DNA from 3 places in the Bradyrhizobium sp. Pha-3 genome. Region 2 is predicted to be linked to each of the others. Evidence: predicted binding sites of a transcription regulator. Region 2 holds the regulator's gene; each other region holds the start of a gene.
What was found. The regulator LexA, encoded in region 2, represses DNA repair genes until DNA is damaged. The targets are predictions, from matches to a motif close to TGTTCNNNNTGTGTTCNG.

Region 1: a site for LexA is predicted at 5,260-5,277, ahead of ACE10X_RS21595 (single-stranded DNA-binding protein). Genes of this name have one in related genera too.
Region 3: a site for LexA is predicted at 2,255-2,272, ahead of recA (recombinase RecA). Genes of this name have one in related genera too.

Annotation. Positions count from the first base shown of each region.
Region 1 is NZ_CP170151.1:4,624,649-4,631,515, forward strand. Features, by position in the region: gene uvrA (excinuclease ABC subunit UvrA) at 1-2,984, opposite strand, end outside; gene ACE10X_RS21580 (outer membrane protein) at 3,335-3,994, opposite strand; gene ACE10X_RS21585 (hypothetical protein) at 3,921-4,181, shown strand; gene ACE10X_RS21590 (outer membrane protein) at 4,253-4,999, opposite strand; gene ACE10X_RS21595 (single-stranded DNA-binding protein) at 5,448-5,939, shown strand; gene ACE10X_RS21600 (DUF2306 domain-containing protein) at 6,198-6,596, shown strand; gene gyrA (DNA gyrase subunit A) at 6,820-6,867, shown strand, end outside.
Region 2 is NZ_CP170151.1:4,968,454-4,975,320, reverse strand. Features, by position in the region: gene ACE10X_RS23350 (ComEC/Rec2 family competence protein) at 1-2,083, shown strand, start outside; gene ACE10X_RS23345 (hypothetical protein) at 2,080-2,307, opposite strand; gene ACE10X_RS23340 (hypothetical protein) at 2,452-2,880, opposite strand; gene lexA (transcriptional repressor LexA) at 3,138-3,842, opposite strand; gene glp (gephyrin-like molybdotransferase Glp) at 4,086-5,297, opposite strand; gene ACE10X_RS23325 (HAD family phosphatase) at 5,324-5,950, opposite strand; gene ACE10X_RS23320 (hypothetical protein) at 6,598-6,753, opposite strand; gene glyA (serine hydroxymethyltransferase) at 6,862-6,867, opposite strand, start outside.
Region 3 is NZ_CP170151.1:5,914,390-5,921,256, reverse strand. Features, by position in the region: gene ACE10X_RS28165 (amidase) at 1-201, opposite strand, end outside; gene ACE10X_RS28160 (hypothetical protein) at 402-533, shown strand; gene ACE10X_RS28155 (hypothetical protein) at 608-910, shown strand; gene ACE10X_RS28150 (hypothetical protein) at 1,007-1,237, shown strand; gene ACE10X_RS28145 (hypothetical protein) at 1,305-1,508, opposite strand; gene recA (recombinase RecA) at 2,376-3,464, shown strand; gene ACE10X_RS28135 (hypothetical protein) at 3,646-4,650, shown strand; gene ACE10X_RS28130 (hypothetical protein) at 4,647-4,868, shown strand; gene ACE10X_RS28125 (thioesterase family protein) at 4,896-5,333, opposite strand; gene gcvP (aminomethyl-transferring glycine dehydrogenase) at 5,515-6,867, opposite strand, start outside.

The DNA.
Region 1 (6,867 bases), 340 kb from region 2:
TCCGCCGCCTCGCTCGCTGAGCTCTTCCTCGGCTTGCTGTTCGCCTTCTTCAGCACCGGCGCCAGGAACTTGCCGGTGTAGCTGCGCGGTGCCTTGACGATGTCCTCCGGCGGGCCCCAGGCGACGATCTCGCCGCCGCCGTCGCCGCCTTCGGGGCCGAGGTCGATCACCCAGTCGGCGGTCTTGATGACCTCGAGATTGTGCTCGATCACGACGACCGTGTTGCCCTGGGCGACCAGCTCGTGCAGCACCTCGAGCAGTTTTGCGACGTCATGAAAGTGCAGGCCGGTGGTCGGCTCGTCCAGGATGTAGAGCGTGCGGCCGGTGGCGCGCTTTGACAGCTCCTTCGCCAGCTTGACGCGCTGGGCTTCGCCGCCCGACAGCGTCGTCGCCTGCTGGCCAACATGGATGTAGTCGAGGCCGACGCGGTGCAGGGTCTGGAAGGTTTCGCGCACGCGCGGCACCGCCTTGAAGAACTCGGCGGCTTCCTCGACGGTCATGTCGAGCACGTCGGCAATGCTCTTGCCCTTGAACAGCACCTCCAGCGTCTCGCGGTTGTAGCGCTTGCCCTTGCAGGTGTCGCAGGTGACGTAGACGTCCGGCAGGAAGTGCATCTCGATCTTGATGACGCCGTCGCCCTGGCAGGCCTCGCAGCGGCCGCCCTTGACGTTGAAGGAGAAGCGCCCGGGCTCGTAGCCGCGCGCCTTCGCTTCGGGCAGACCGGCGAACCACTCGCGGATCGGCGTGAAGGCGCCGGTATAGGTCGCGGGGTTGGAGCGCGGCGTGCGGCCGATCGGCGACTGGTCGATGTCGATGATCTTGTCGATGTGCTCGAGGCCCTCGATGCGGTCGTGCGGCGCGGCGCCTTCGCTGGCGTTGTTCAGCTTGCGGGCGATGGCGCGGTACAGCGTGTCGATCAGCAGCGTCGACTTGCCGCCGCCGGAGACGCCGGTGACGCAGGTGAACAGGCCGAGCGGAATCTCGGCGGAGACGTTCTTGAGGTTATTGCCGCGGGCGTTGACGACCTTGATGGTGCGCCGGTGGTTCGGCGGCCGCCGGTCGGGCACCGGAACCGAAAGCTCGCCGGTCAGATACTTGCCGGTCAGCGATTTCGGGTTGCGCATGATCTGGTCAGGCGTGCCTTCGGCGACGATGTGGCCGCCATGCATGCCGGCGCCGGGCCCGATATCAAGCACGTAATCGGCAAGGCGGATGGCGTCCTCGTCATGCTCGACCACGACCACGGTGTTGCCGAGGTCGCGCAGCCGCTTCAGCGTGTCGAGCAGGCGGGCATTGTCCCGCTGGTGCAGGCCGATCGACGGCTCGTCCAGCACGTAGAGCACGCCGGTGAGGCCGGAGCCGATCTGCGAGGCGAGGCGGATGCGCTGGCTCTCGCCGCCGGACAGCGTGCCGGAGGAGCGCGACAGCGTCAGGTAGTTCAGGCCGACGTCGAGCAGGAAGGTCAGGCGCTCGCGGATCTCTTTCAGGATCCGCGTCGCGATCTCGTTCTGCTGTGCGTTCAGCGCCTCCGGCACCGTCTCGAACCATTCGCCGGCGCGCTTGACCGAGAGCTCGGAGATCTCGCCGATGTGCTTGCCGCCGATCTTGACGCACAGCGCCTCGGGCTTCAGCCGGTGGCCGTTGCAGCCTTCGCAGGGCACGTCGGAGAAATACTTGCCGAGCTCCTCGCGCGCCCACTCGCTTTCGGTCTCGCGGTAGCGGCGGTTGATGTTGGTGATGACGCCCTCGAACGGCTTCTTGGTGTCGTAGGAGCGGACGCCGTCCTCATAGGAGAACTTGATCTCGTCGTCGCCCGAGCCGTGCAGCAGCGCGTTCTGGACCTTCTTGGTGAGGTCCTTCCACTTGGTGTCGAGCGTGAACTTGTAGTGCTTGCCGAGCGCGATCAGGGTCTGGATGTAATAGGGCGAGGACGATTTCGCCCAGGGCGCGATCGCGCCCTTGCGCAAGGTCAGCTCCTTGTCGGGGATGACCAGGTCCTCGTCGATATGCTGCTCGACGCCGAGGCCGCCGCAGGCCGGGCAGGCGCCATAGGGGTTGTTGAACGAGAACAGGCGCGGCTCGATCTCGGGGATCGTGAAGCCGGAGACCGGACAGGCGAATTTCTCCGAGAACAGGATGCGCTCGGGCCCGCTCTTGTCGTGGATCTTCGCGGTCTTCTTCTTGTCCTCTTTCTTGTCGTCCTGGGCGGCCGCCGCCGGCGCGTCGGCGTATTCGATCACGGCGAGGCCCTCGGCGAGCTTCAGCGCGGTCTCAAAGCTTTCCGCGAGGCGCTGGGCGAGGTCGGGACGCACCACGATGCGGTCGACCACGACGTCGATGTCGTGCGGGAATTTCTTGTCGAGCGCGGGCGCCTCGGACAGTTCGTAGAAGGTGCCGTCGATCTTGACGCGCTGAAAGCCCTTCTTGAGATATTCGGCGAGTTCCTTCTTGTACTCGCCCTTGCGGCCGCGCACGACCGGCGCCAGCAGATAGAGGCGGGTGCCTTCCGGCAGCGCCAGCACGCGATCGACCATCTGCGAGACGATCTGGCTCTCGATCGGCAGGCCGGTGGCCGGCGAATAGGGCACGCCGACGCGCGCCCACAGCAGGCGCATGTAGTCGTAGATCTCGGTGACGGTGCCGACGGTGGAGCGCGGGTTCTTCGACGTGGTCTTCTGCTCGATCGAGATCGCCGGCGACAGGCCGTCGATCTGGTCGACGTCCGGCTTCTGCATCATCTCGAGGAACTGGCGCGCATAGGCGGACAGCGATTCGACGTAGCGGCGCTGGCCCTCGGCATAGATGGTGTCGAACGCGAGCGACGACTTGCCGGAGCCGGACAGGCCGGTGAACACCACGAGCTTGTCGCGGGGAATCTCGACGTCGATGTTCTTCAGATTGTGTTCGCGCGCGCCACGGATCGTGATGGCGCGCGATGAGGAGCCGGCGTTCTGTTGGCGCTTCGCCTTGAGCACTTCATCCATAGCGACAGTTCCGGGCGCATGCTTGGGCGCCTTTTGGGCGCGCATCGCCGGTGATGCCGGGACCTTGCGCCGATGGGGTGTGAAGACTGGAACGTAGGAAGAACGGTCGACAATTTCCAGTGCTGAGTCGCGTCCATCACCGGATAGTTTGCCTGATGGCAGCAGCCGTCAGCAGCGCCGGTTCCGCTAGAGTCTTTTGCCGTTCCGATGGAATCGGAACGGGGGCTCCGGATTCCTGCTTTGACGCGTTTTCTTGACGCGAACCGGAATCCACTTCGCTCGAAAACGCTCTTACGCAAAAAGGCCGGCGCGAGGCCGGCCTTTCCGTGCGATCTGATCGCAGATCGATCTTAGTACTTGGCGACGATCGGGCCGCCGAAGTGATAGTTCACACCGAACTGGGCGCTGTGCAGCTCGAGCGTGCCGGACGGCACGCCGAAATAGTTCTCGCTGTCGAGGCTGCGATACAGGTATTCGCCCTTGATCGACCACTGCGGGGCGATGAACGCCTCGACGCCGGCGCCAACGGTCCAGCCGGAGTGGAAGTTGCTCTGCGAGGCGGTCACGCCGAGCGCGGTGACGCTGACCTCGTTGTTGGCCCAGGCGTAGCCGCCGGTGCCGTAGAATAGCACCTTGTCAACGGCGAAGCCGAAGCGGCCGCGCACGGTGCCGAGCGAGTCGATCTTGCTCCGGGCGGTGACGCCGAGGGCGGAGACCGACGCGTCGATGTCAGCGCCTGCAGCGTCGACCTCGAGGCCGTACACGATGTTGCCGGCCTGCCAGTTGTAGCCGATGGTGCCGCCGCCGAAGCCGCCTTCCATGCTCGGGGTGCCGGAGTTCTCGCTGGCGTAGCCGCCGAAGCCGCCGACGTAGAAGCCGGTCCAGTTGTAGATCGCGGCCGGCGGCGGAGCCTTCACGTAGGGGGCGCGAGCCGCCATGTCGGCGGCCATCGCAGGTGCAAAAGCGCTCAGTGCAAACAAGCCGGCCGATGCCAGCAAAACATTCCTGATTTTCAAAGTCCGAGTCCCGTTTTTCTTGCCCATTTTCTTGTTGTCCCTTCAAACTTTTGAAGAGAGCGTCACAGCAGTGTCGCGTGACGTGCCGGTGCTTCTACAGAGAAATGCCGGAAGTTGTGTATCCGCGAAACCACAATGCACCGAAAACGGCCGCGGTGAGGTGCACGCGCACACACAATGAAGAAGCCGGCGCACAAACAAAAAGGCCGGCGCGAGGCCGGCCTTTCGTCTGGATCAATCGGATTCGCGCGTTCAGTAGCGCGCAACGACCGGGCCACCCCACTTGTAGTTGACGCGGACGGTGACGAGGTCGACGTCCTGGCGATCACGGATGGTGCTGTTCAGCGTGCCGTTGGGGGCGATCAGGTTGTAGGTCTTGTCCTGCATGAACAAGTGGTCGTATTCGATGCCTGCGGTCCAGTTCGGCGCGAAGCCAACTTCGATGCCGGCGCCGACGGTGCCGCCCCAGCGGGTGTCGCTTGCGCTGCCGACCAGCACGCCGGTCGGGGTGAAGTAGGTGTTGAAGCGGTTGTCGGTCAACGCCGCGCCGCCCTTGGCGTAGAGCAGCACGTTGTTGACGGCGTAACCGATCTGGCCGGTGAACAGGCCGAACGCGTCGATCTTGGACTGGTTGGTGAACAGGCCCGGGAAGATCGCGCTGCCGTTGCTGCCCTTCAGGTCAGCCCAGTCGCCCTGCGCTTCGAGGCCAAACACCCAGGCGCCGGCCTGCCAGCGATAGCCGATCTGGCCACCGGCGACGCCGCCCGTTGCGTCGTGGCAACCGTCCGAGGCGAGGAAGATGCCGGCCGGGAGCTGGTCCCAGCAATTGTGGCTCGAGCCCCAGCCGCCGTTGGCCCCGATGTAGAAACCGGTCCAGTCATAGATCGGGGCAATCACGGGCGGCGGCGCCTTGGTGTAGGGGCGCGCAGCGAGGTCGGCGGCGGCGGCAGGCGCAGCGAACGCAATCAGAGCAACCGTACCGAGCAAAAACTTCTTCATTATCAGTCCCCCAGCTCCCCGATCGGCTTCCAAAAGGTCCCGAAGCACGATCCCAGACGCGAGCGCCCGCGCCATGGTTGGAGCTATACGCTGATTCAACCGGAAACGCCGTCTCCCAAATGCAACACTCGCGGAAGAAGTAACGATAAGGCAAGGCGCTGATTTATTTGTTGTTTTTGTAGATCTCGCTGCCAGGCGTCGGCCGGTGCCGAGATCGACTGCCGCTCCGGCGGCACGGGCCGCTTCTACGACTGGTTGTGGCGAACAAAACTGGAACAATTCCGAATGCGATGCTATATCTCGAATGTCGTGGATAACCGGCGCGAGGGCAAAGGCGGCGAGCCGGCACCGGCGTATAGGGTCATCCACGACGCCTGCGACGTAAGTGGCGAAGGTTGAGAGTGGCGGCCGATGTCCGGACGCCCGGTTTTTGAGTGGAGATGATGCGATGGCAGGAAGCGTGAACAAGGTGATCCTGGTGGGAAATCTCGGCAAGGATCCGGAAATCCGGCGGACGCAGGACGGCCGTCCGATCGCAAACCTTTCCATCGCCACCTCGGAAACCTGGCGCGACAAGGGCACCGGCGAGCGCAAGGAAAAGACCGAGTGGCACCGCGTCGTGATCTTCAACGAGGGCCTCTGCAAGGTCGCCGAGCAGTATCTGAAGAAGGGCGCGAAGGTGTACATCGAGGGTCAGCTGCAGACCCGCAAATGGACCGACCAGAGCGGCGTCGAGAAGTACTCGACCGAGGTCGTGCTGCAGGGCTTCAACTCCAACCTCACCATGCTCGACGGGCGCGGTGGTGGAGGCGGCAGCTTCTCCGATGATGGCGGCAGCGATTTCGGCTCGGCCGGACCGGTCAGCTCGGCGCCGCGCCGCGCCGTCGCTGCGGGCGGCGGCAGCCGCAACAGCGACATGGACGACGACATCCCGTTCTGAGGAGCGGTCGCGCTTCCATCGATGCCGTCAGGCGCCGTTCCGTGAAGATCATTTCCCGGAACGGTCGTTGCGATCCGGAGTGGCAATCTCTTCGTGTGGACTATGAGGATAACCCCGTAACCGTCTGCTAGAATGGCGGCGATCCGACGTGCAGGGATGCGGGTTCCCTGAACTTTGACACAGGCCGATGTAAATGTTATTTACATTGATCTGCGGCATTTGATGTCTGGCCGCGAGCTTCACTCAAGGGCCGCCATCATGAGCCTCGCGCCATTGCTCGACGCAGCGCCTGCGATCCCGCTTCACGCCTTTGCCGCGATGGCCGCCTTCGTGCTCGGCTCCATCCAGCTCGCCGCCCCCAAGGGCACGCTGCCGCACCGGACCCTGGGCTGGATCTGGGTGATCCTGATGCTGGTGGTTGCCGGAAGCTCGTTCTGGATCCATCAGATCCAGCTGCTTGGTCCCTGGAGCCCGATCCACCTGCTGTCGATCTTCTCGCTGGCGATGCTGGTGCTCGGCGTAACGGCGGCGCGGAGCCACAATGTCCGCCGCCACAGGTTCACGATGATCGGCATCTTCTTCGGCGCACTGCTCATCGCCGGTCTGTTCACCTTCATGCCCGGGCGGATCATGCACGCGGTGGTTTTCGGTCATTGACGGGAGAGGGGGTAGCCAATGGCGAGGGGCGAATAGGGATTTTTCCATTCGCTGTTCGCCATTCGCAACGCGCTTCCCGACCAAGCAGCCGGAACCTCGGCGCTCCACCCGTAAGTGCATGAAAAAACGAAGGGAAAAACGGCTTGCCGGAGCCGCGCAAGGGTGGTTATCAGGGCCCCGATGGGCTATATGATTCCCCAGTAGAACTGACCGGATTTCCCCTTTGTCCGATAACGACGACCACAAGCCCGGCGAGCCGCCGGGACCCTCA
Region 2 (6,867 bases):
TATCGCCTTCTATTTCGCGGCCGAGCACGAGCCGGTGCTGTCGGCCGCGGCCACCGTCGCAATCCTGCTCTGCCTCCTGGCGCTGCTGCTGCGGCGGCGCAGCGTGTTTCCGGTCATCGCGATGCTGGCCGCGGTGGCCGCGGGCTTTGCGACGGCGACCTGGAAGACGGCGCGCGTTGCCCACACGGTGCTGGCGCGGCCGATGTTCTCGGTGGCGCTGACCGGCTTCGTCGAGACGCGCGACATCCGCGAGAAGACCGATCGTTTCGTGCTGCGCGTGGTTTCGATGGAGAGCCCGCGCGACATGACGAAGCTCGATCGTGTCCGGCTCTCGGTGAAGAAGGGCACCGCGCCCGATGTCGGCAGCTTCGTTGAGTTGAAGGCGCGGCTGTTGCCGCCGCTCGGGCCGCAGCGTCCGGGCTCCTACGATTTCGGACGAGACCTGTATTTCCAGGGCATCGGCGCCTCCGGCTTCGTGATGGGCGCGGTCAAGACCAGGGAGCCGCCTGCGACCGGCGGCTTTGCGCTGCGCTACGCCGCCTTCATGCAAGGCCTGCGCGACGCCATCGACGCGCGTATTCGCACCACGCTCGACGGCGACCAGCGCGCGATCGCAACCGCGCTGCTCACCGGCCGGCGCGATGCGATCTCGACGCCGGTCAACGATGCGATGTTCATTTCGGGGCTCGGCCATGTGCTGTCGATCTCCGGCTACCATATGGCCGTGGTCGCCGGCGTCGTATTCTTCGCGGTGCGCGCGCTGCTCGCCCTGTTTCCCGCGCTGACGGCGGGGCATCCGATCAAGAAATGGGCCGCGGCGGCCGCGCTGCTCGCCGCGGCGTTCTATCTGTTGCTGTCGGGCGCGGAGGTCGCCACGCAACGGTCGTTCTTCATGACCGCCGTGGTGCTGCTCGCCGTGATCGTCGACCGCCGCGCGATCACCTTCCGTACGCTGGCGGTGGCGGCACTGATCGTGCTCGCGATCGCGCCGGAGGCGCTGGTGCATCCCAGTTTCCAGATGTCGTTTGCCGCGACGCTCGGGCTGGTGGCGCTGGTGCAGATCGGGTTGCCGAACCTATTCGCGTCGCCCGACCATTCGGCGACCGCACGGGTTGCGCTGTGGGGCGGACGTGAGCTCACGATGCTGATGCTGGCCTCGCTGGTGGCAGGGCTTGCGACGACGCCCTACGCTGCGTTCCATTTCCACCGCGTGACGCCCTACGGGCTGCTCGCCAACCTCGCGGCGATGCCTGTCGTCTCGGCGGTCGTGATGCCGGCCGGCCTGCTGGGACTCGTCGCCATGCCGTTCGGCTTCGACGGCGTGTTCTGGGCGATCATGGGGCTTGGCATCGACTGGATGATCCTGGTGACGCAATGGGTCGCCGCACTCCCGGGCGCGGTCGGCCGCATGGCGGCGTTCGGCATAGGGCCGCTGATCGCAGCGAGTGCCGGCATCATCCTGCTCGGGCTGCTGCGTACGCCGCTGCGCTGGTCAGGCGCGGTGCTGCTGCTGGTGGCCTCGGTCTGGGCGCTCAGGGTGCCGCAGCCGGACGTGCTGGTCTCCGGCGACGGGCGCAACGTCGCGGTGCGCGGCGGTGACGGGCGGCTGCATTTGATGCACAGCGCCAAGGATGCGTTCCTGGTCAAGGAGTGGCTGGCAGCGGACGCCGACGCGCGGACCGCTACCGATGCGTCGCTCGGCGAGGGCGTCTCGTGCGATGCCGGCGGTTGCGTGGCCCAGGGACCTGGCGGCGCCTTCGTCGCGCTCGCGACCCGGCCGGAGGCGCTGGCAGACGACTGCGAGCGCGCAGGCCTGATCGTGACGGCGCGGCCGGCGCCGCAGGGCTGCGCGGCATCGGTGATCGATGCCGAGCGACTGCGCCGCCACGGCGCGTTGGTGCTGCGGCGGATCAGGGACGGCTACGCCGTCGACGCGGTGAAGCCCGGCGGGATCGACCGGCCGTGGTCGCCGGCGGTTCCCGGCGACGGCGAGAGCGAGACGATGCTGCGCGCGCCCGCCGCCGCGCCGCGGCCCGCCGTGGACGCGACGCCGGCCGAGACCGATCTGCAGGGCGATGATTAGCGGTGGTCCGGCGAGGGGCCGCTCGGCAACTCGAACAGGCCGAGATGGTATTCGTCGGAGTCGGGGCCGACGTCGGGCTTCTTGACGAGGGTGAAGGAAGCCTCGGGAAATTGCTCCCAGACTTTCAGGTCGTCGGCCGTCACCGTCAGCCAACCGAACCGGAACATGTAGCGGCCCGGTTCCGTGACGCGTCCAGCCTTTTGCCAAGTGACCTTATCGACCACCGCGCACGTCCTCCGTGCCCGATGATGCGCCAAGGCGCCGGCCGACGCAAATCTCCCCATGCGCCCCGGAAGCGGAAGTCCGGGGTCGCCCGAAATTGCTTAGGTCATCCGCCGCCGAACAGCTCATTCCGCGGCACGATGCGCTCAACCCAAAAACAGCGTTGCGAATGCGGAGGGCCGCCGCTCTACAACCTTCGGCTTCTGCTCGACCGGCGGATGCAGCGCCGGCAATTGCAGCACGCTGACGCGCTGTCCCTCGACCAGCTGGGTCACCAGGACATGGCTGCCGTCGGGGAATTCGACCGCGTCATGATGCCGATCGGGCACGTCGGGCTCGACTTCGTTGAATACGCCGACGCGATAGTTCAGCGTCTTGGTCCAAATCCAGCGGCTGTCGTAGCGAACGTTCTCGGCGAAAGCGAGCTCGGTGCCCGGCAGCATGCAGACCGCGACAGTGGGATCGTTCTCCGAAGCAAAGCCGCGGGTCGACGTGCCGCGGAACGTCGTCGTGATCAGCGTCTCTCCGACAATGGCGGGGCGCGATGCCACGGCGTGCAGACTATAGTCACACATCGGATGGCTCCTCATTTCGAGGTAGCGACCCGTGCCTCTCCTTGAGGCATTAGGGCCTCTACCAGAGTGGACGATAGCGAACGAGCTTCTGCTCGTTTCTGGGCGATTGTACGACTGGTCCGAGACCGCCTCCGATCACAAACACGCGACGCTGCGCGAGAGGTATCGGAGCGCATCGGGCAGGCCGTACGCTACACTATCATGCAAGGAACGATCCGACGTGTTGCTCGTTCCCGGCCGCCGCAAGTATTTGCAATTCAGTATTTGCGATAAAGGCCGATCAGCTTGCCCTGGATGCGGACCCGGTTCGGCGGCAGGATACGCACTTCATAGGCGGTGTTGGCCGGCTCGAGCGCGATCGATGCGCCGCGGCGGCGGAAGCGCTTCAGGGTGGCTTCCTCTTCGTCGATCAGCGCCACCACGATGTCGCCGGTGTTGGCGACGTCGTTGCGCTGGATCAGCGCCATGTCGCCGTCGAGGATGCCGGCATCGACCATCGAGTCGCCGCGCACTTCGAGCGCATAGTGCTCGCCGGCGCCGAGCATGTCGGGCGGCACGCTGATGGTGTGGCTGCGGGTCTGCAGCGCCTCGATCGGCGTACCGGCGGCGATCCGGCCCATCACGGGGACCGCGACCGGACGGTTGCCGTCGTCCTCGGCGATCGGCGGCGTGCTGGCGCGCCGGCCGAGGGTGCCTTCGATGACGCTGGGCGTGAAGCCGCGGCGGCCGTTGCCGCCGCCGGCCGAGAGTTCGGGCAGCTTGATGACCTCGATGGCGCGGGCGCGGTTCGGCAGGCGGCGGATGAAGCCGCGCTCCTCCAGCGCAGTGATCAGGCGGTGGATACCGGACTTCGAGCGCAGGTCGAGCGCATCCTTCATCTCGTCGAAGGAGGGCGGTACGCCGGCCTCTTTCAGACGTTCATTGATGAAACGCAGAAGTTCGTACTGTTTGCGCGTGAGCATCTCGAGTATTCCCCCGGTTGATAGCGTCGTTCGATTCCGAGACTCTTCTGGTAGGGCCTGCAGGCGGGGCCTGACCTCAGGAGCATGTGCTCGTTGCACCTGCTTCCACACGACTTCCCGATTGTAGACACCAGTACTCGAAACAAATCATGAACGGACACTATATGTTCGATATGTGTTCCGCAACCACTTAATTTCCGGTGAACGGATCAGGCAACGCACAATCGGCGGGGCGCGAAAACCTTATTCGGGCAGTGTCAGGATCTCGCATTCGCTGCCTTGGACGGCCGCAGCCGCGAACGGCGGACGCACCAGAAGTGCCCGTGCCGCAGCGAGATTCCCGAGCAGCGACGAGTCCTGCTGCGTCACTGGCGTTGCGATCAGCGTGCCGTCCTCGCGCGCTTCGAGCCGTGCACGCAGATAGTCCTCGCGCTGGTCGTTGGCGGCGAGGTCGCGGCCGAGCAGGGCGCTCGTGCGGCGATGATGAATCACTTTCCGGCCGCTCAGCGCCCGAATCAACGGCACCAGGAACAGGAAGGCGCAGACATAGGACGACACCGGATTGCCGGGCAGACCGATCACCCGCATCGCGCCGAGCCGGCCATGCATCATCGGCTTGCCGGGCCGCATCGCAATCCGCCAGAACGTCATGTCGACGCCCTCGGCTTCCAGCGACCGCTTGACGAGATCGTGGTCGCCGACCGAGGCGCCGCCTGTCGTGATGAGGACATCGGCACCGGCCTCGCGCGCCCGGCGGATGCCGGCCGTGGTCGCCTCCACCGTGTCGGCGGCAACGCCGAGGTCGACGGTCTCGGCGCCCTCGGCGCGCGCCAGCGCCCGCAGCGCGTAGCCGTTGGAATAGACGATCTGGCCGGGGCCGGGCTGCGAGCCCGGCATCACCAGCTCGTCGCCGGTCGCCAGCACCGCGACCTTCGGGCGGCGGCGCACCGCAAGTTCCGGATAGTTCATGGCGGCCGCCAGCGACAGCGCGCGGTCGGACAGGCGGCTGCCGCCGCTGAGCAGCACCTCGCCCGCACGGAAGTCGACCCCGGCCGGGCGGATGTGCCGTCCGATGCTGGCGGTCTCCGTGATCGTGATGTGGTCGCCGTCGACGGCGGTGTCTTCCTGGATGATCACCGCGTCGGCGCCATTGGGGATCACGCCGCCGGTGAAGATCCGCACCGCCTGGCCGGCGCCGACCGTCCGCTCGAACGGCCGGCCGGCGGCGACTTCGCCGATCACCTCGAGCCGGGCCTTTAGATCAGCCGCATCCGCGGCGCGCACCGCATAGCCGTCCATCGCCGACATCGGCTGCGGCGGCTGGGTGCGCAGCGCCGCGAGGTCGTGCGCCAGGGTGCGGTGGTAGGCGGCATCGAGCGCGACCATCTCCTCCGGCAGCGGTTCGGCGCCGGCGAGGACGGCGGACAGGGCATCGGCAACCGGCATCAGGGCCACGCTCAGAGCTCCTCAATTCCCAATGTTCAAATACCAAGTGCGGTCAAAGCCCTTGCCACGTCATCCGTCGATGTCACGTGGATAGCATGAAGGCCGCGCGCCCGCGCACCTTCGATATTGGCGGCCAGGTCGTCGAAAAACAGGATCCGCGACGCCGGCACGCCGATGGCTTTTACCACATGATCGTAGGCCTCGGCGTCGGGTTTGCGGAAGCCGATGCTCGAGGACAGGAAGACGTTGCGGAAATGGCTGAGCAGCTCGGCATGGGTGACCGAGAAATGCGCGACATGGGCCGGATTGGTGTTGGAGAAGGCGTAGAGCGGCATCCGCTCGGCGGCCGCCGCGAGCAGCGGGGCGATGCCCGGCATCTCGCCGGTGAAGATCGCGTTCCAGCCTTCGAGGAACTGGGCGTCCGTGATGTTGATGCCGAGGGTCTGGCGCAGGCTTTCGAAGAACGCCGCGTCGTCGATCCGGCCGATCTCGTGATGCTTGAAACTGTCGTCGACGACAAAACGGGTGGCGAGCTCGGCGGGCGCGCAGCCGGCGTGCTGCGCCCAGTGCGCCATCACCTTGTCAAAGTTGATGTCGAGCACGACGCGGCCGATATCGAACAGCAGCACGTCGACGGCGTCGGGAGAGAATTGCGAGGTCATTGCATGAAACCGTGTACGAGAATTGCGGGCAGGCGGCAATGTCCTCGATTTCAGTGACCGGTGTGTGGATTGTACGTGGCGTTGCATTCATCGCGAGACTGTTCCCGCGCACACCACCGTCGTCCCGGCGAAGGCCGGGACCCATACACCGCGGCGGATCTTGTTGGATGCGACTCGGCGTTCCAGCGTTGCGTAACAATCTGTATTTGGGGTTATGGGTCCCGGCCTTCGCCGGGACGACGGTGAGGTTGTTTCGCGATTCAAGACGTCAAAAACCGCGGTGTCATCACCCGCATGCGCATGCGGGTGATCCAGTATTCCAGAGACGGCTGTGCTTGAGCCGAGAGGCCGCGGCGTACTGCATCGCCCGAATCTACCGGTGTCGTCCCTGCGAAAGCATACGCCGCAGCGGGTGTTGAGAACGGGACTCGTTGTCCCAGCGTCGTTCAACAATCAGCATTTGTGGTTATGGGTCCCTGCTCCCGTGCGCAATTGCGCACTAGGCAGGGACGACACCCAATATAAGGCGTCGTTTGTGGGTCGGGCAACTCAGTGGCACGCGCGCGAGCTTTCAGCGCATCAAGCGACTTGATGCTTGCCGGCGGCCGGATGCTTGCCGGCGGCTTGGTGCCCGCCGGGCGTAGCGCTCACATCCTGGACAGCGCCAGGCCGAGGTAACCGATCAGCGCGCCGGTGCTGAGAATGATGACGACGAGCGCCTGCTCCGAGCGTGCTTGCAAGGTTTTCCGGGTCACGGCGTTGGACGCTCCGTCTTCGAGATCATGCGGTCCAACGAACAGCATCGATTTCCGTTCCGGTCCTTTCCGGGGAACCTTCACGACGTGCCCATGCAGGCCGCATACCCGGCCGGGTGACGCGACGAACGCGGAGCAGGAATGCGGCTCGGCCGCCTATGA
Region 3 (6,867 bases), 950 kb from region 2:
GTCGGCGCCGTCGCGCGCCGGGTCGGCGATCACATCGTCGAACAGCTCGACGACGCCGAAGAGCGCGGGATCGACCTTGGCGACGGCGCTGGCTGCCTGCGACGCCAGCTCACGGGGCGTCAGCTCGCCGCTCCGGACACGCCCTGCGAGCGCCGTCCCGTCGTGCTGCGTCCACTCGTCCCAGCTCATCGCCAAAGTCATTTGATCGATTCCTTTTCTGCTTTGTTGCGCAGTGTAATTTGCGCGGCCGCCCGGTCAAACCGACGCGCGAGCGCTGCGTTCCGATGCGCGCTTGCGCTGCGTTCCGATGGGCGCTGCGCTGCGTTGCAAGCGCCGTGCCCGGCTTGAAAATGCCCCAGTTTCGGCGCCCAGTCGCCTCCTCGCGAGTGGTGGGGGCGTACATGTTCCGCAGATTGGTGTTGCTCGGCGGCGTGGTTGCGATCGGGCTTGCGCTCAGCGGTTGCACGCGCTGCGGTCCGGTCTGGGACGACTGGATGCAGTCGCCGAAATCCTGCAAGTCAGACCATCTCTAGGGCCGGGGCAGGCGCGCTTGGCGGCGGCTTTCTTGCGGTGATATACCGGCGACGAAAATGCAAGGAGCGTACTCATGAGAGTTTTGTGCGCAGTCGCGGTTGCGGTGCTGCTGTCGGCGCCGGCCTATGCGCAGATGCCGAACGTCAACCTGATGCCTGAGGTCAAGACCAGGACCCAGGAGGAGAAGGAGCAGGACGCGGTCAGGGACAAGGCCTACAAGGACTCGCTCAGCAAGATTCCCGATGCCAAGGGATCGTCCGACCCCTGGGGCGTCGTGCGCAGCGATCCGCCGAAGGCGGCCGCCCACCCCGCCAAGCCGAAGACCAAGACCGGAAGCTCGGCGCAGCCCGGAAGCGCCGCGCCGCGCAGCCAATAACGCCTGTTCGGGCGACTTCATCCGTCTCCTGCAGACTCGGATTCTCCTGCCGCCGCCCCTATATTGGGGTGTCGTCAGTTGGTCCGGAGTTGCGGCATGGTGTCTCGTCCGCGCGATCTCGCCAGCCGGATGGCCGATCGGCGAAAGCCGGACGACGGCTATCTGCGCGAGACCTTCAGCCTGCCACGCGATCAGGCCCGCGTGAGGGCGCGTGACTTTCTCAAGCGCTACCCGAAGGCGGCTTATATGAGCGCCGTCGAGAGCTGGCGCGAGCTCCCCGGCGGCGACATCGAGTTCACGATGCGGCGGCTGGCAAGCGCGGATTGAAGCGTTTTCGAGCGAAGCGCGAGGGCCAGCCGGTCAGGGCACCGGGGCGTGCACGATAGACCGTGCCTCAGTCCCCATTGCTGCCGCGGGTCCGTTCCCGCTCCAGATTGTTCAGCTCGCGATCGATCCGCAGTTGCACGCGGCGGATCGCCAGAAGATCGAGCTTTGCTTCGGTCTTGCCCGTGAAGACGCGATCGCCGATCTGGAAGCGCCATTTCCAGACGCCGGCCATCAGCTGGGTGACGCTGAACTCGATGCCCCTGTGGATCATCTGTAACGGTTCCGCGAATGAAGGGCGGTCGTCGATATTTAAACCATTAGTTGTAGCAATAGTTGGCACCCGTAAAAGGGTCGTGTGAAAAGCCGCGCCCGTTCGAGCCGTCGTTGTGGATTCCGGAAGGGGATTCGTCCGCCGGCAGCGTCGCCAGGGAACTGTCGCCAGCCGTGTTGCCTGTCCAGCGCCGCGCAATTCGCGTTGGTTGAGCAGGCCAATGTTACGAACACTGGCGGAACCCGAGTCTTCCGAACGCTACGGAGTTTTTCCAGGGCTCAGGAGGGGTACGAAGGTAGTATGCAGATTGTGCCAGCCGTTGTCTGACCGGTCGAGCCTGTCAGGTTAACTCGTTGATTATCAGGGGAACTTCAGGCGCAAGGTGCGTCGTGCGGCCCGGAACTTTGTTCTTGGCCGGAGAACTACGGAATTTTAAACGGCCCCAACAGGGGGCCGCCAACCCGTCCCGGAGGCGGGTTTTCCTCCAGCAGTCGGGGGGCTACCTGTCTGGCTGGGGGCCCCCAAATAAGGGCACTGCCGGGCCGATTGTTCCAGTAAACATTCCGCGAGAACAGATCGCGACCCGCAGGAAGTTATGGGGCCAGAACATCTGAGAGCCTCCTCAGTAGTCCTACCGAGAACATCGGCTAACCCTTGGTTGCGACGGGGTTAAACCCAAACCAGACCACTCTAAAAATCAAAGCAGGCCATTGTGGATGGAAACGGGCCGGCACGTATTTGCCTGAAAGAACATATTGCGAACATAGAACAAACGTGGTACGAGGTTCCTATCAACAACGCATTCCACCCGATCTCGTCGCCCGTTTTTCCCGCTAGCGAATCCCCGCCATAAGGAGCACATCCCAAATGTCCGCTACTGCACTGCGTATCGTCGAAGGATCCTCCATGGACAAGTCCAAGGCCCTCTCAGCCGCGCTCTCCCAGATCGAGCGCCAGTTCGGCAAGGGCTCGGTGATGAAACTCGGCAAGAACGACCGGTCGATGGATGTCGAGACGGTGTCGTCGGGGTCGCTCGGGCTCGATATCGCGCTCGGCGTCGGCGGTCTGCCGAAGGGACGTGTCGTCGAAATCTACGGGCCGGAATCCTCGGGCAAGACCACGCTGGCGCTGCACACCGTGGCGGAAGGCCAGAAGAAGGGCGGCATTTGCGCCTTCATCGACGCTGAACACGCGCTCGACCCGGTCTATGCGCGCAAGCTCGGCGTCAACATCGACGAGCTCTTGATCTCGCAGCCGGACACCGGCGAGCAGGCGCTGGAGATCTGCGACACGCTGGTGCGCTCCGGCGCGGTCGACGTGCTGGTGGTCGATTCGGTTGCGGCGCTGGTGCCGAAGGCCGAGCTCGAGGGCGAGATGGGCGATGCGCTGCCGGGCCTGCAGGCGCGCCTGATGAGCCAGGCGCTGCGCAAGCTCACCGCCTCGATCAACAAGTCCCACACCATGGTGATCTTCATCAACCAGATCCGCATGAAGATCGGCGTGATGTACGGCTCGCCGGAGACCACCACCGGCGGCAACGCGCTGAAGTTCTATGCCTCCGTTCGCCTCGACATCCGCCGCATCGGCGCGATCAAGGAGCGCGACGAGGTGGTCGGCAACACCACCCGCGTCAAGGTGGTGAAGAACAAGCTGGCGCCGCCCTTCAAGCAGGTCGAGTTCGACATCATGTACGGCGAGGGCGTCTCCAAGATGGGCGAGATCCTCGACCTCGGCGTCAAGGCCGGCATCGTCGAGAAGTCGGGCGCCTGGTTCTCCTATGACAGCCAGCGGCTCGGTCAGGGCCGCGAGAATTCCAAGGCATTCCTGAGGTCGAATCCCGACATCACCGCCAAGATCGAAGCCGCGATCCGGCAGAACTCCGGCCTGATCTCCGAGCAGATCCTCGCCGGCACGCCCGAGCGCGACGCCGAAGGCGAGGAGCCGACGGAAGAGTAAGCCTCCAGCATGATCCGGAAAAGTGCGAAGCGGTTTTCCCTCGCGACAAACGCGAAGCGTTTGCGCGGAGATCATGCTCAAACGGTCACATGACTTCGCTGCAAGCGGGCGCTGAGGACGTTGAGTTGCCGACGTCTTCGGCGCCCGTTTGGTTTTGTGTGTCGTCGAGAGAGTTGGGCCGATGAAACGCCTGATCCTGACCAGTCCGTCCGGCCTCAGCCTGACACGTTCGGGGTTTGCCGAGGTCGCTATTACATCTCGCTTTGTCGGTGGACCGCTGCCGTCGCCAGGAGAACTCGAGGCGTATTTCGGGTCGCGGTCGGACAAGAATCCAGTCGGACACTGGTCGCACTGGAGCGCGTGGGGCCAGGGATCTCAGGATGCCAGGGCGCGCAGGGATATTGCACTGATCGAATTTTGCGACCCTTACGAAGTGATCGAGCTTTGGTTCGATCCGGGCCCGGATGATCAACTGCGGCTGATCTGGATGCTCGATCATTTCCGGGCTTACCCGGCGATGGTCGACAAGTTGAAATTGCGGCTGGTCGCGTTCGATCTGCTGACGATGCACGAGACGTGGCTTAGCTGGGACCAGGTGCCGCTTGTCAATGTCCGATCTGCGGATCTCGAGATCGCGAGCGCGTGTTGGCAGGCGTATCGAGCGGCAACGCCGGAGGCGTGTTTCGATGTGGTGCATCGCGACCTGAGCGGGTTTCCCTTGCTGAGGCCGGCTCTGTTTGATCTGCTCCGTGAGTTGCCATGGAGCGGATCGGGACTTGGCGCGACCGAGATGCGGTTACTCGAATTGATCGCGGCCGGGCTCGTGGGCACGAACGCGCTGTTCTACCTCCGCGGTTTTCGCCAGCGTGGCGTCTTCAACGACATGGAAATCGGCAGGCTGCTCGAAGGCCTTGCGCATGGACCGCAGCCGGCGATCGCCGGGCTCGACGATGCCTTGCGCTCGATCGACCGTGAGAACGCGCGAGGTCGGCTGGAGGCCTTCCGGCGAAGCCGCCTGTCGGTGACGGAGTTTGGCAAGGCGGTGCTCGCCCACAAGGCGGACTTCACCGACTACAATCCGATCAATCGCTGGTGGGGCGGCACGCACCTCACCAACGACAATCTTTGGTGCTGGAATCCGGCGTTGATTGGCCATGGCACGCAGCGGGAGCAGCGCGCATCGTGACAAGTCTGATCCTGGCGACAAGCGATCTCGCGAGCTATCGCCTGAGGCAAGCGGGAAGGGCGGATATCGTCGTCGGGTTGAGGCCGCGCTTCGTGTCGGATCGCGAGCTCGACTTCAGCCAATACAATCCGATCCACCGCTGGTGGGGTGGCACCGAGCTGACCAATCAGCGGCTGTGGCGCCGGGACGCCGAGAGCCGCACCCTGGTCGCCCCCTGAGCCTGATCTGTGCGACGCCCGTCGTGCTTACCCCCGCGCCAGCGCCTTTTCGCGGCTCGCAATCAGCGCCCGCAAGTCCTCGGTCACGGCGACCGACTGATGCGTCTTCTGGTCGGTCGCGACCCAGATGATCTCGCCGGTGGCGCGCAGGTCATCGGAGTCCTTGGCGTAGATCGCGAGCGCAAGGTTGATCGAGGAGCGGCCGATCCGCGCGACGCGCACGCAGACCTCGATGTCCTCGTCGAACCGGATCGGCGCCTTGTATTCGACGACCGACTTCACGGTGTGAAAGTCGATCCCGGTCCGCGCCACTTCGCCGAGATAGTCATAGCCGAGCGCGCGAAAATATTCGGTGATCGCGGTGTCGAAATAGGTCAGGTAGTGGGCGTTGAACACCACGGCCTGTGCGTCGACCTCGGAATAGCGGACGCGGAACGGGAAATGAAACCAGAATTCCTCGCGCATGTTTCCTCCTGCCGCGGGCGGCCCTCGCTATCGTTCGTCCCGCAGTTAGCAGGGACGTTACGATCGCTGGACCGTAGGATGGGTAGAGCGCAGCGAAACCCATCGTTCACGGAGCGTGATCAGCAGTGATGGGTTTCGCTGCGCTCTACCCATCCTACAACAATGGCTACGAGAAGGGCGCTTACTCTGCCGCCTGCGCGTAGTCCTCGACCGGCGGGCATGAGCATACCAGGTTGCGGTCGCCATAGACGTTGTCGACGCGGCCGACCGGGCTCCAGTATTTGTCGGAACGCGACACGCCGGCCGGGAAGCAGCCCTCGGCGCGGGTATAGGCCCTGTTCCAGGCATCGTCGGCGATGTCGTGGACGGTGTGCGGCGCGTGGCGCAGCGGCGAGGCCTCGACCTTCCAGCGGCCCTTTTCGATCTCCGCGATTTCATCGCGGATCGCGATCATGGCGTCGCAGAAGCGGTCGATCTCGAACTTCGATTCCGATTCCGTCGGTTCGATCATCAGCGTGCCCGCCACCGGGAAGCTCATGGTCGGCGCGTGGAAGCCGTAATCGATCAAGCGTTTCGCGATGTCGTCGACGGTGACGCCGCTGGTCGTCTTCAGCGGCCGCGGATCGACGATGCACTCATGCGCGACGCGGCCGCGCTCGTTGCGGTACAGCACCGGGAAGTGCGGCTGCAGCCGTGCGGCGATGTAGTTGGCATTGAGGATCGCGATCTCGGTGGCGCGCGTGAGGCCTTCGCCGCCCATCATCAGGATGTAGATGTAGGAGATGGTCAGGATCGACGCCGAGCCGAACGGCGCGGCCGACACCGGGCCGATGGCGTGCGCCGTCGTGCCGTCGGTTGCGGGATGGCCGGGCAGATAAGGCGCAAGATGCGCCTTCACGCCGATCGGGCCCATCCCCGGGCCGCCGCCGCCATGCGGGATGCAGAAGGTCTTGTGCAGATTGAGATGGCTGACATCGGCGCCGTAATCGCCGGGCCGCGACAGCCCGACCTGCGCGTTCATGTTCGCGCCGTCGAGATAGACCTGGCCGCCATGCGCATGCACGATGTCGCAGATCTCGCGGATATGCTCCTCGAACACGCCGTGGGTCGACGGATAGGTGATCATCACAGCGGCGAGATTGGCCGAATGCTTCTCCGCCTTGGCGCGGAGATCGTTGACGTCGACGTCGCCGCGCGCATCGCACGCCACAACCACGACCTCCATGCCGACCATCGCGGCCGAGGCCGGATTGGTGCCGTGCGCGGAGGAGGGGATCAGGCACACCTTGCGGTGCGGCTCGCCGCGCGCGAGGTGATAGCCGCGGATCGCCAGCAGTCCGGCATATTCGCCCTGCGCGCCGGAATTCGGCTGCAATGACACCGCGTCATAGCCGGTGATGTCGCACAGCCACTGCTCGAGCCGCTTGAACAGCGCGTGATAGCCCTTGGCCTGATCCGCGGGCGCGAACGGATGCAGATTGCCGAACGCCGGCCAGGTCAGCGGGATCATTTCCGTGGTGGCGTTGAGCTTCAT